DNA from 2 places in the Streptomyces sp. SID8374 genome. Region 1 is predicted to be linked to the other one. Evidence: riboswitches for the same ligand, from Rfam matches in the RefSeq annotation. Region 1 holds a riboswitch; the other holds the start of a gene.
What was found. Region 1 has a riboswitch for S-adenosylmethionine ahead of thrC (threonine synthase). Riboswitches for the same ligand answer to the same signal wherever they lie in the genome.
Positions count from the first base shown of each region.

Region 2: another riboswitch for S-adenosylmethionine. It lies ahead of GTY67_RS07295 (aminotransferase class V-fold PLP-dependent enzyme); the one in region 1 lies ahead of thrC (threonine synthase).

Region 1 is NZ_WWGH01000001.1:4,328,418-4,334,084, reverse strand. It holds gene groL (chaperonin GroEL) at 1-153, opposite strand, end outside; gene GTY67_RS19205 (cold-shock protein) at 479-685, opposite strand; gene GTY67_RS19200 (MoaD/ThiS family protein) at 1,105-1,383, opposite strand; gene thrC (threonine synthase) at 1,425-2,720, opposite strand; SAM riboswitch class I at 2,739-2,866, opposite strand; gene GTY67_RS19190 (glucosyl-3-phosphoglycerate synthase) at 3,031-3,981, shown strand; gene GTY67_RS19185 (trehalose-6-phosphate synthase) at 4,130-5,521, shown strand; gene otsB (trehalose-phosphatase) at 5,574-5,667, opposite strand, start outside.
Region 2 is NZ_WWGH01000001.1:1,619,475-1,625,141, reverse strand. It holds gene GTY67_RS07305 (cytochrome bc complex cytochrome b subunit) at 1-1,090, shown strand, start outside; gene trpD (anthranilate phosphoribosyltransferase) at 1,215-2,279, shown strand; SAM riboswitch class IV at 2,366-2,483, shown strand; gene GTY67_RS07295 (aminotransferase class V-fold PLP-dependent enzyme) at 2,690-4,069, shown strand; gene GTY67_RS07290 (Lrp/AsnC ligand binding domain-containing protein) at 4,132-4,413, opposite strand; gene GTY67_RS07285 (rhomboid family intramembrane serine protease) at 4,410-5,162, opposite strand; gene GTY67_RS07280 (hypothetical protein) at 5,357-5,599, shown strand; gene GTY67_RS07275 (NYN domain-containing protein) at 5,639-5,667, shown strand, end outside.

The sequences.
Region 1 (5,667 bases):
ATCGTTGGTGATCGTGGGCGCGCCCCACTTCTTCTCGAGGACGACGTTACGGCCCTTGGGGCCGAGGGTGACCTTGACGGCGTCGGCGAGCTGGTTCATCCCGCGCTCGAGACCGCGCCGTGCCTCCTCGTCGAACGCGATGATCTTGGCCATGTGAAGTGGTCCTCCCGGACAGGGGTGGATTCTCCGGACCGAGAGGCGCCCGCGACGGACGGCCTGCCTGCGTGGTGGTTCCTTGCCCCACCGCGCCTGCGGGCCTCACCGGCCCGGTCCAAGTTTCTGTCACTCTCACCTGGAGAGTGCTAATGCCAATGATTAGCACTCGACCCCCGAGAGTGCAAGCGACTCAGGCCAAGGCCCGCCATGACCCGGGCCGGGTCCGGCCATCCGGTCCCGGGACGCGCGTAGGGCCCGATCCCCTGATCCGGGGTCGGGCCCTACGTGCGTGAGTAGTGACGTCGGACGGCCGCGCCGGGCGTCAGCCGACGGCGAGCTTGACCATGTCGGCCTGGGGCCCCTTCTGGCCCTGCGAGATCTCGAATTCAACTCGCTGACCCTCTTCGAGGGTGCGGTACCCGTCCATCTGGATCGCGCTGTAGTGGACGAAAACATCCGCACCACCGTCGACCGCGATGAAGCCGTACCCCTTCTCCGCGTTGAACCACTTGACGGTGCCCTGAGCCATGCCTAACTCCCCTATAACTGGCCCTTGCACGGGACCGCACTTCGCGGCCCCGGGTCGGAACTCACCCTCCGACAGGAGAGGGTGCGCGGCGCCGCAGCGCGTCGACCGCGGCCGAATGTATCCGCCCAACTGCCCTCTGCAACAGGTCAATCGGACGAGAATTCTGGGCACGGGCGAACGCCCGAATATGCGGGATTGCTGAAATTTACGGGCAAGTCGGGCCAGGCAAAGGCCACTTATGCCTCAAGGGGTTCACGTACTTTGGCTGCTTCTTATCGGGGCCGGGCGCATTCTCATATGCGGGCGGCACGCGCAGCGAAGGGGGCTTCCCCAACTCTACCGCGCTCAACCATGCAGAATTGCCCCCTCCGCTTTGTGCAGCGGAGGGGGCAACTGTTGTTCAGCTGAAGGTCGTCGGATCAGCAGCCGCCGGCCACGGCCGGGATGATCGAGATGCCGGCGCCGTCGGGCGTGGCGGCGTCGAGGCCGCCCTCGAAGCGCACGTCGTCGTCGTTGACGTACACGTTGACGAAGCGGCGCAGCTTGCCCTGGTCGTCCAGGACGCGGGCGGCGATGCCCGGGTGGTCCTTCTCCAGGGAGTCGATGACCTCGGAGAGCTTCGCGCCCTCCGCCGTGACCTCGGCCTGGCCGCCCGTGTACGTGCGGAGGATGGTGGGGATGCGGACCTTGACGCTCATGGTGGGTGCCCTTCTTGCTTCGGTCTCGGTGCGGTGGGTCGTCAGGCGGAGGCGAGGCCCGCGGCGCGGAAGGCGTCCAGGCTCGGCTTGATGGTGGCCGTCGCCTGCGAGGTCGCGGAGACCGCGTCGAGGGTCTTGAGGCCGTCACCGGTGTTCAGGACGACGGTGGTGAGCGCCGGGTCGATCACGCCCGCCTCGATGAGCTTCTTGGTCACGCCGAGCGTCACGCCGCCCGCCGTCTCGCCGAAGATGCCCTCGGTGCGCGCCAGCAGCTTGATCGCGTCGACGACCTGCTCGTCGTTCACGTCCTCCACGGCGCCGCCGGTGCGGCGGGCGATGTCCAGGACGTACGGGCCGTCCGCCGGGTTGCCGATGGCCAGGGACTTGGCGATGGTGTTCGGCTTCTGGGGCCGTACGACGTCGTGCCCGGCCTTGAAGGCGGCGGAGACCGGCGAGCAGCCCTCGGCCTGGGCGCCGAAGATCTTGTACGGCCTGTCCTCGACCAGGCCGAGCTTGATCAGCTCCTGGAACCCCTTGTCGATCTTCGTCAGCTGGGAGCCGGACGCGATCGGGATGACGATCTGGTCGGGCAGCTTCCAGCCGAGCTGCTCGCAGATCTCGTACGCCAGGGTCTTGGAGCCCTCGCCGTAGTACGGGCGCAGGTTGACGTTGACGAAGCCCCAGCCCTCGCCGAGCGGGTCGCCGATGAGCTCGGAGCAGAAGCGGTTGACGTCGTCGTAGTTGCCCTCGATGCCGACCAGCTCACCGCCGTACACCGCGGCCATGACGACCTTGCCCTGCTCCAGGTCGTGCGGGATGAAGACGCAGGAGCGCAGTCCGGCGCGGGCGGCGGCGGCACCGACGGCACCGGCCAGGTTGCCCGTGGAGGAGCAGGACAGGGTGGTGAAGCCGAAGGCGCGGGCGGCCTCGACGGCGATCGCGACGACACGGTCCTTGAAGGAGTGCGTCGGGTTGCCGGAGTCGTCCTTGACGTACAGGCCGCCGGTGACGCCCAGCTCACGGGCGAGGTTGTCGGCCTTGACCAGCTTGGTGAAACCGGGGTTGATATTGGGCTTCTCCGCGACATCGGCGGGCACCGGCAGCAGCGGGGCGTAGCGCCAGATGTTGTTCGGACCGGCCTCGATGCGCTTCTTCAGCTCCTCGGCGGAACCGGTCGGCAGGTCGTACGCCACTTCCAGTGGTCCGAAACAGGACGCACAGGCGAAAAGGGGGCCGAGCTCGAAACGCTCGCCGCACTCGCGGCAGGAAAGCGCCGCGGCGGGACCGAGGTCCACGGGGGCGGTGGTGGCATTACCTGCAATGGTCTGAACAGCCATGATGGCGGAGGCCCTTTCTCCTCATCTTCCTTGCGGCGCATTTCGCCACAAGACGGAATTGGCACCTTCCCCACCGTGACCTCGCGGCCGGTAGGAGGGTTGCCGGGACTTCAACGGGCCGTTCCCTCAGTCCCTCTGGATGAGCTCTGTGGCACTGGATCTTCGATCCAGGCGTTTGTGTGCGGACGGACCCCGACATGCGACGGTCATCCGCGTTGTTCAAGACTGTAACCGAAGGACCGGACTGTTGAGATAGTCGTCCGAACGGCGAGATGGATCACATACCGCTCACACGCAAGGAGTTCCGACCGTGCTCGAAGAGGTGGAACGCTGGCTGACCAGGCGTTCCTGGTCGTCCGCCGACCGCCCGCTGAACCGGCTCACCGACGCCCGGGCCGCCGACCCTCACCGTACGTCGGTGAGTGTGGTGCTGCCCGCGCTGAACGAGGAGGCCACGGTCGGCGCCATCGTGGCGACGATCCGGCGGGAGCTGATGGAGAAGGTCCGGCTGGTCGACGAGCTGGTGGTGATCGACTCCGGTTCCACCGACGCCACCGCCGCCGTGGCGCGCGCGGCGGGCGCCCGGGTGGTGCACCGGGACGCGATCCTGCCCCGGATCCCGGCCCTGCCCGGCAAGGGCGAGGTGCTGTGGCGGTCGCTCCTGGTCACCAGCGGCGAGATCGTCTGCTTCGTCGACGCCGACCTCAAGGACTTCTCGGCGGACTTCGTCTCGGGGACGGTGGGCCCGCTGCTCACGGACCCCGCGGTCCAGTTCGTCAAGGCGATGTACGACCGTCCGCTCGGCGACAGCGCAGGTCAGGGCGGCCGCGTCACCGAATTGGTGGCACGCCCGCTGCTCAATCTGCACTGGCCGCAGCTGGCCGGCTTCGTACAGCCGCTGGGCGGCGAGTACGCGGTGCGGCGGTCCTTGCTGGAGCGGCTGCCGTTCCCGGTCGGTTACGGGGTGGAGCTGGGGCTCCTCGTCGACGCCCTGCACACCGTGGATCTGGACGCGCTGGGCCAGGTCGACGTGGGGGTGCGGCGCCACCGCCACCAGGACGGGCAGGCGCTGGGCCGGATGGCCGCGGCGATCTACCGCACGGCGCAGCTGCGGCTCTCCCGGGGCCATCTGGTGCGGCCCGCGCTGACGCAGTTCGAGCGGGGCGAGGAGGGGTTCGTGCCGCGCACCCATGCGGTGGACACGGAGGAGCGGCCGCCGATGCGGGAGATCGAGGAGTACGCGGAGCGGTGGGCGGCGTGAGGCGCGGGGCTCCGGCGGCTCTGAGGTGTGCGCGGGCGCGGTGGGCGGCGTGAGGCGCGGGCGGTAGGAGGCGTGGGGCGCGTGAGGCTTGAGCGGCCGGGGGCCCTGAGGCGTTTGGCGGCTTCCCTTACGGGCTAGGTTCCGCTACATGGTCTCCGAGCACGCACCCTCCTCCACCGCCCAGGTTCTCGTCGCGTCCAACCGCGGCCCCATCACGTACACGCTCGGCGAGGACGGGACTCTCGACGCCAAGCGCGGCGGGGGCGGTCTCGTCTCCGGGCTGAGCGCCGTCGACGACAAGCTCTGGGTCTGCGCGGCCCTCGGCGACGGCGACCGCGAGGCGGTACGGCGCGGGGTCGGTGAGCCGGGCGTACGGATGCTGGACATCGACGCCGAGGTCCACGCCGACGCGTACAACGGCATCGCCAACTCGGTGCTCTGGTTCGTCCACCACCTGCTCTACCAGACCCCCGTGGAGCCGGTCTTCGACGCGGAGTTCCGGCGCCAGTGGGCCTCGTACGAGACGTACAACCGGGCCTTCGCCCGGGCGCTCGCCGAGGAGGCGGGGCCGGGGGCGGCGGTGCTGGTGCAGGACTACCACCTGGCCCTGGTCCCCGGGATGCTCCGCGAGCTGCGCCCGGACCTGAGGATCGGCCACTTCTCGCACACCCCGTGGGCGCCGGTGGACTACTTCCGGCTGCTGCCCGACGACATCGGCGAGCAGCTGCTGCGCGGCATCCTCGGCGCGGACCGGGCCGCGTTCCTGACCCGGCGGTGGGCGGACGCGTTCATCAGCTGCTGTACGGAGATCCTCGGCGGGACGGGCCGCACCAGGATCGGGGTGCACGGGCTGGGGGCGGACGCGGACTTCCTGCGGCGGCGCTCGCAGGAGGCGGACGTCGACGAGCGCATGGAGGCGCTGCGGGAGCAGGTGGGCGAGGGCCGGAAGACCATCGTCCGGGTGGACCGCACCGAGCTGTCCAAGAACATCGTGCGCGGCCTGCACGCGTACCGGGCCCTGCTGGAGACCCGCCCCGAGTGGCGCGAGCGCGTGGTCCACGTGGCCTTCGCCTACCCCTCCCGCCAGGACCTCTCGGTCTACCGGGACTACACGGCGGCGGTGCAGACTCTGGCAACGGAGATCAACGGGGAGTACGGCACGGAGAGTTGGACGCCCGTCGTCCTCCATGTGAAGGACGACTTCGCCCGCTCGCTCGCCGCGTACCGGCTGGCGGATGTGGCCCTGGTCAACCCGATCCGGGACGGCATGAACCTGGTCGCCAAGGAGGTCCCCGTCGTCTCCGACCACGGCTGCGCGCTGGTGCTGTCGCGGGAGGCGGGGGCGTACGAGGAGCTGGGCGAGGACGCGATCGTGGTGAACCCGTACGACGTGGTGGGCACGGCGGAGGCGCTGCACGAGGCTTTGTCGATGAGCGCCGAGGAGCGGACCGGCCGCACGAAGCGGCTGGCGGAGGCGGCGACCGCGCTCCCGCCGCAGCAGTGGTTCCTGGACCAGCTGGAGGCGCTGCGGCAGGAGTGAGGGGCGCCCAGGGCCTGTCGTCAAACTGCCGTCTGCCGTGCGACGCCTGGCCCTAGAGGCGGTCCGCCAGGGCCGCCAGGAAGTCCACCACGGCGGCCGGGCCGGGGACCAACAGGTCGGCGCGCTCCGCCAGTTCGGGCACCTCG
Region 2 (5,667 bases), 2.7 Mb from region 1:
CCAGGGCGCGATCCTGTCCGTGCCGATCGTCGGTACGTACATCTCGATGTTCCTGTTCGGCGGCGAGTTCCCCGGCCACGACTTCGTGGCCCGGTTCTACTCGATCCACATCCTGCTGCTGCCGGGCATCATGCTCGGGCTGCTGGTGGCCCACCTGATCCTGGTCTTCTACCACAAGCACACGCAGTTCGCGGGTCCCGGCAAGACGAACAAGAACGTCGTCGGCATGCCGCTGCTGCCGGTCTACATGGCGAAGGCCGGAGGCTTCTTCTTCCTGGTCTTCGGCATCATCGCCATCATCTCGGCGATCGCCACGATCAACCCGATCTGGGCGCTCGGCCCGTACCGCCCGGACCAGGTGTCCACCGGCGCCCAGCCCGACTGGTACATGGGCTTCGCCGAGGGTCTGGTCCGTGTCATGCCGGGCTGGGAGATCGTCTTCTGGGGCCACACGCTCAACCTGGGCGTGTTCATCCCGCTGGTCCTCTTCGGGCTGGTGCTCTCGCTGCCCGCGGTGTACCCGTTCATCGAGTCCTGGATCACCGGGGACAAGCGCGAGCACCACATCCTGGACCGCCCGCGCAACGCCCCGACCCGTACGGCGCTCGGCGTCGCCTGGATCACGGCGTACTTCATCGGCCTCGTCGGCGGTGGCAACGACCTGTGGGCCACGCACTTCCATCTGTCGCTGAACGCCATCTCGTGGTTCGTCCGGATCTTCTTCTTCGCCGGACCGGTCATCGCGTTCATCGTCACGAAGCGGATCTGCCTGGGCCTCCAGCGCCGCGACCGGGACAAGGTGCTGCACGGTCGCGAGACCGGCATCATCAAGCGCCTGCCGCACGGTGAGTTCGTCGAGATCCACGAGCCGCTCTCCCCGGGGCAGCTGCACACGCTCACCGCGCACGAGCAGTACAAGCCGGTCGAACTCGGCCCCGAGGTCGACGAGAACGGCGTCAAGCGCAAGATCTCCCCGGTCCAGAAGCTGCGCGCCAAGCTCAGCAAGGGCTACTACGGCGAGAACAACCAGATCGCCAAGCCCACCGCGGAGGAGTACAAGGAGATCACCGAGGGCCACGGCCACCACTGATCACCTGACCTGATCGCCACAGCGGGAGCCCCGTCCATTCGATGGACGGGGCTCTTCGCGGTCCCGGTGGCTGGATAGGGTGGAGCCGGACTCTTTACCGGCTGTGGACCCCCTGGAGCGGACCATGAACGTTGTGACCCCGAGCGGCGGCGACAGCGTGGCGGACCGTTCCTGGCCCGGCCTGCTGAACCCCCTGCTGCGCGGCGAGAACCTCTCATCGGAGGAGACCGCCTGGGCGATGGACCGCATCATGAGCGGCGAGGCGACCGACGCGCAGATCGCCGGCTTCGCGGTCGCGCTGCGGGCCAAGGGCGAGACCGTCGAGGAGGTCACCGGCCTGGTGCGCGCGATGTACGCGCACGCCAACACCATCCACGTACCCGGCCGCACCGTCGACATCGTCGGCACCGGCGGCGACCTCGCCAAGACGGTCAACATCTCGACCATGTCCGCGATCGTCATCGCCGGGACCGGCGCCAAGGTCGTCAAGCACGGAAACCGGGCCGCCTCATCGGCGAGCGGCTCCTCCGACGTACTGGAGAAGCTCGGCGTCAACCTGGAGCTGACCCCGCAACGGGTGGTCGAGGTCGCCGAGGCCGCGGGCATCACCTTCTGCTTCGCCGTCAAGTTCCACCCCGCCCTGCGGTACGCCGCCAAGGCCCGCCGGGAGCTGGGCGCGCAGACCACGTTCAACATCCTGGGCCCCCTCACCAACCCGGCCCAGGTGCGCTCCCAGGCCATCGGGGTGGCTGACGCCCGGATGGCGCCCATCGTCGCGGGCGTCCTCGCGGAGCGGGGCAACTCGGCGCTCGTCTTCCGCGGCGACGACGGCCTCGACGAGCTGACCACCACCGCCACCTCGCGGGTCTGGGTGGTCCGGGACGGCACGGTCCGCGAGGAGCCCTTCGACCCGCGCGACGTCGGCCTCCCGCTGGTCCCCGTCGAGGCGCTGCGCGGCGCCGACGCCTCGTACAACGCCGATGTGGCCCGCCGCCTGCTGGACGGCGAGGGCGGCGCGGTACGGGAGGCGGTGCTGCTCAACTCGGCGGCGGCGCTGGTCGCCCTCGACCCGGGCCCCGGCACGCTGACCGAGCAGATCGCGGCGAAGATCGCGGTGGCGGCCGAGGCCATCGACTCCGGGGCCGCCAAGCGCGCGCTGGAGCGGTGGGTCGCGGCCAGCAACGCCTGACGGTAGCCACGGTGTGACGTAGGGCGCAGTCCGGATGCCGGACTGCGCCCTTGCGCGTGCGCATACATATGGCAAGATGCTGCGCAGGTCATGAGTGACAGCGACTACGGCCCCGGCCCGCTGTCCGGCAACCCTCCGTCCGTGGCGGGGTGCCCCGGGTGAAGACCAGGCCGTAGGCAGCGAGGTCTGCGGCAAGCGCGGGCCCCTCGGCGTCCAGTGGACGTCAGCCCCCGGGGTCCTGGTCCCTAGGGAGCCTCTTGTGAGCAAGCGAATGCGTTAGGGCTCGTCCCAGGGCTTCTCATGTCCTGGGCTGAACGCCCTCCTTCAGCGCACCTTCTTCTCCTTCCTTCTCCGCGCCGTCGCGTATCCGCAGGCGCGTTGATTTCGCCTGCCTTTTACGGGAGTTCGCCATGTCTGTCTCCACCGCTGCCATCGACCCGTCGGTTTGTGCCCCGCTGCCCGTTTTGGGGCAGGATGTCACTGTTCCGCTCGTCACCGGCGGTGAAGTCACCTACGCCGCACTCGACTACGCCGCCAGCGCCCCGGCCCTCCAGCGGGTCTGGGACGACGTCGCCGCGTACGCCCCGTACTACGGCAGCGTCCACCGCGGTGCCGGATACCTCTCGCAGCTCTCCACCGACCTCTTCGAGAACAGCCGCCGCACGGTCGCGGAGTTCCTCGGCTGCCGCGCCGAGGACCAGGTCGTCTTCACCCGCTCCACCACCGACTCCCTCAACCTGCTGGCCGCCGCGATCCCCGCGAACTGCCAGGTGTTCGTGTACGAGACCGAGCACCACGCCTCGCTGCTGCCCTGGCGCGACGCCCAGGTCACCTACCTCAACGCGCCCCGCACGCCGGGCCAGGCGGTGGAGACCCTGGAGCGGGCCCTCGCCGACCGCGACCCCTACGGCCCCGCCCTCGTCTGCGTCACCGGCGCCTCCAACGTGACCGGTGAGCTGTGGCCGGTGAAGGAGCTGGCCGCCGCCGCCCACGCGCACGGCGCCCGGATCGTCCTCGACGCCGCCCAGCTCGCCCCGCACCACCCCGTCGACATCGCCGAACTGGACGTCGACTGGGTCGCGTTCTCCGGCCACAAGCTGTACGCGCCCTTCGGCTCCGGGGTCCTCGCCGGCCGCGCCGACTGGCTCCAGGCGGCCGAGCCGTACCTCGCCGGCGGCGGAGCCTCCCGCAAGGTCGCCCGGCGCGCCGACGGCGGCGTGGACGTCGACTGGCACACCACCGCCGCCCGCCACGAGGCCGGTTCGCCCAACGTCATCGGGGTCTACTCCATCGCCTCCGCCTGCAAGGCCCTCACCGAGGCGGGCTTCGACAACCTGGTCGCCCGGGAACAGGAGCTGGTGAGCCGGGTACGCGAAGGGCTCGCCGAGGTCCCCGAGGTCCAGGTGCTGTCGCTCTTCGGCGACGACGCGCCCCGGGTCGGCGTCATCTCCTTCGTGGTGCGCGGCTGGAACAGCTCGCACTTCGCCGCCGCGCTCTCCGCCGAATACGGCATCGGCGTCCGCGACGGCCTCTTCTGCGCCCATCCGCTGGTCCGCACCCTCCTCGGCAGCGACCCGCAGGACCCGGGCGAGTGCGGCGCCCCCGAGGCCGAGCCGGGCGAGCGCTCGCTCAACGCCATCCGCGTCAGCTTCGGGGCCGGTACGCCGGACGAGCACATCGACCGGTTCCTGCGCGCGGTCACCGAGCTGGTCCGCGAGGGCGCCCAGTGGAAGTACCGCACCGAGGACGGCCGTTGCGTCCCGGACCGGGGCGAGGCCGCACAGATCTGAGGCTGGCAAACACTTCGGCCGGGGACAGGCAGCGCGCCTGTCCCCGGCCGAAAAGCTACGTCCTACGCGTCCAGGCCGATGGCGAACGCCGCTTCCAGGTCGTGCTGGGAGTACGTACGGAACGCCACATGCGTGTCGGTGCCCTCGACGCCCGGGATCTTGCTGATCCGGCCGGGGATGACATCGGCGAGGTCGTCGTGGCGGGCGACCCGGACCATGGCGATCAGGTCGTAGGTGCCGGTGACGGAGAAGACCTCGCTGACGCTGTCCAGCGCGGCGATGGCCTCGGCGATCTCCGGAATCCGGTCCACGCTGGTCTTGATGAGCACGATCGCGGTGATCACGGCTGGCTGTCTCCCTCGGTGGCCGTGGCTGGAACCTTCACTCTAGTCCTTCGCCCGTAGCGTCCCCAGGCGTAGAGGAACCCGGCCGCGAACCCCGCCACATGCGCCAGATACGCCACCCCCGGCCCCGCGTCCGCCGCCTGGGCCGCCGCCCACTGGAGCCCGAACCAGAAGACCAGCACGATCCAGGCGGGGAACCGCAGCGGCAGGAAGAAGAGGAACGGGAACAGGCTGGTCACCCGGGCCTTGGGGAACAGGTAAAGGAAGGCCCCGAGCACCGCCGAGATCGCGCCCGACGCGCCGACCAGGGTCTGCTCGGAGTCCGCGTGCACCGCCGCGTAGCAGACCAGCGCCAGGTAGCCGCACCCCACGTAGAAGAGGGCGAACCGCACCCGGCCCATCCGCTCCTCGGCCATCGCCCCGAACACGTACAGGAAGAGCAGGTTGCCCAGCAGGTGCAGCCAGCTGCCGTGGACGAACAGCGCGGTGAACGGGGTGGCCAGGGCGCGCGGCGAGCCCTCCCACAGCTCGGCCGGGATCACCCCCCACCGCTCGAAGTACCCGGCCTGCGCGGCGAGCAGCGCGTCCTGGCTGCCGTAGGCGGCGCCGCCGAACCCGGAGAGCGGGCTGATCAGGAAGATCGTGCAGCACAGGGCGATCAGCCCGTACGTCACCGGCGCCCCGCCCGCCGTGCTGCCCCGGATCCTCCTGGTCGTGGCCCGCCAGTCGATCCGCCGCACGTCGATCATGTACAGAGCATGACGTACCGGGGGAGATCGGGACGGAGCGCCTCGCCGTGCCGATGCCTATACGCGAGGCCGTAGGGTTACGCCAGGACTTCCGCAGTTCGACGGCGCACCGCGAGATCCTTGACGTAGGACAGGAAGCGACGCGGCGGCACGCCCGGCGCGCGCTGTCGGAGACGACGAAAGAGGACGCAACGATGACGACGGTTCCCCTGCCGACCGACGGGACCCGCTGGCGCTGCACCCTGTGCGGCAATCTCACGCGCTTCGACGTGACGCGGTCCTCCAAGGTCGTGGAGTACGTGCACCTCGACCTGGCCGGTGAGTCCAGTGTCGAGGAGCGGGAGGTGGTCAGTGAGACCATCGAGTCGGTCCGCTGTCGTTGGTGCAACGCGGTGGACCAGATCGAACTGGTGGACAGGCCGGGTGCCGCCTCCTGAGGGAGCGCACCGACAGACATATCTATGGGGTGACGGACGGTGGATCAGCCGACCAGCGGCGCCGAACC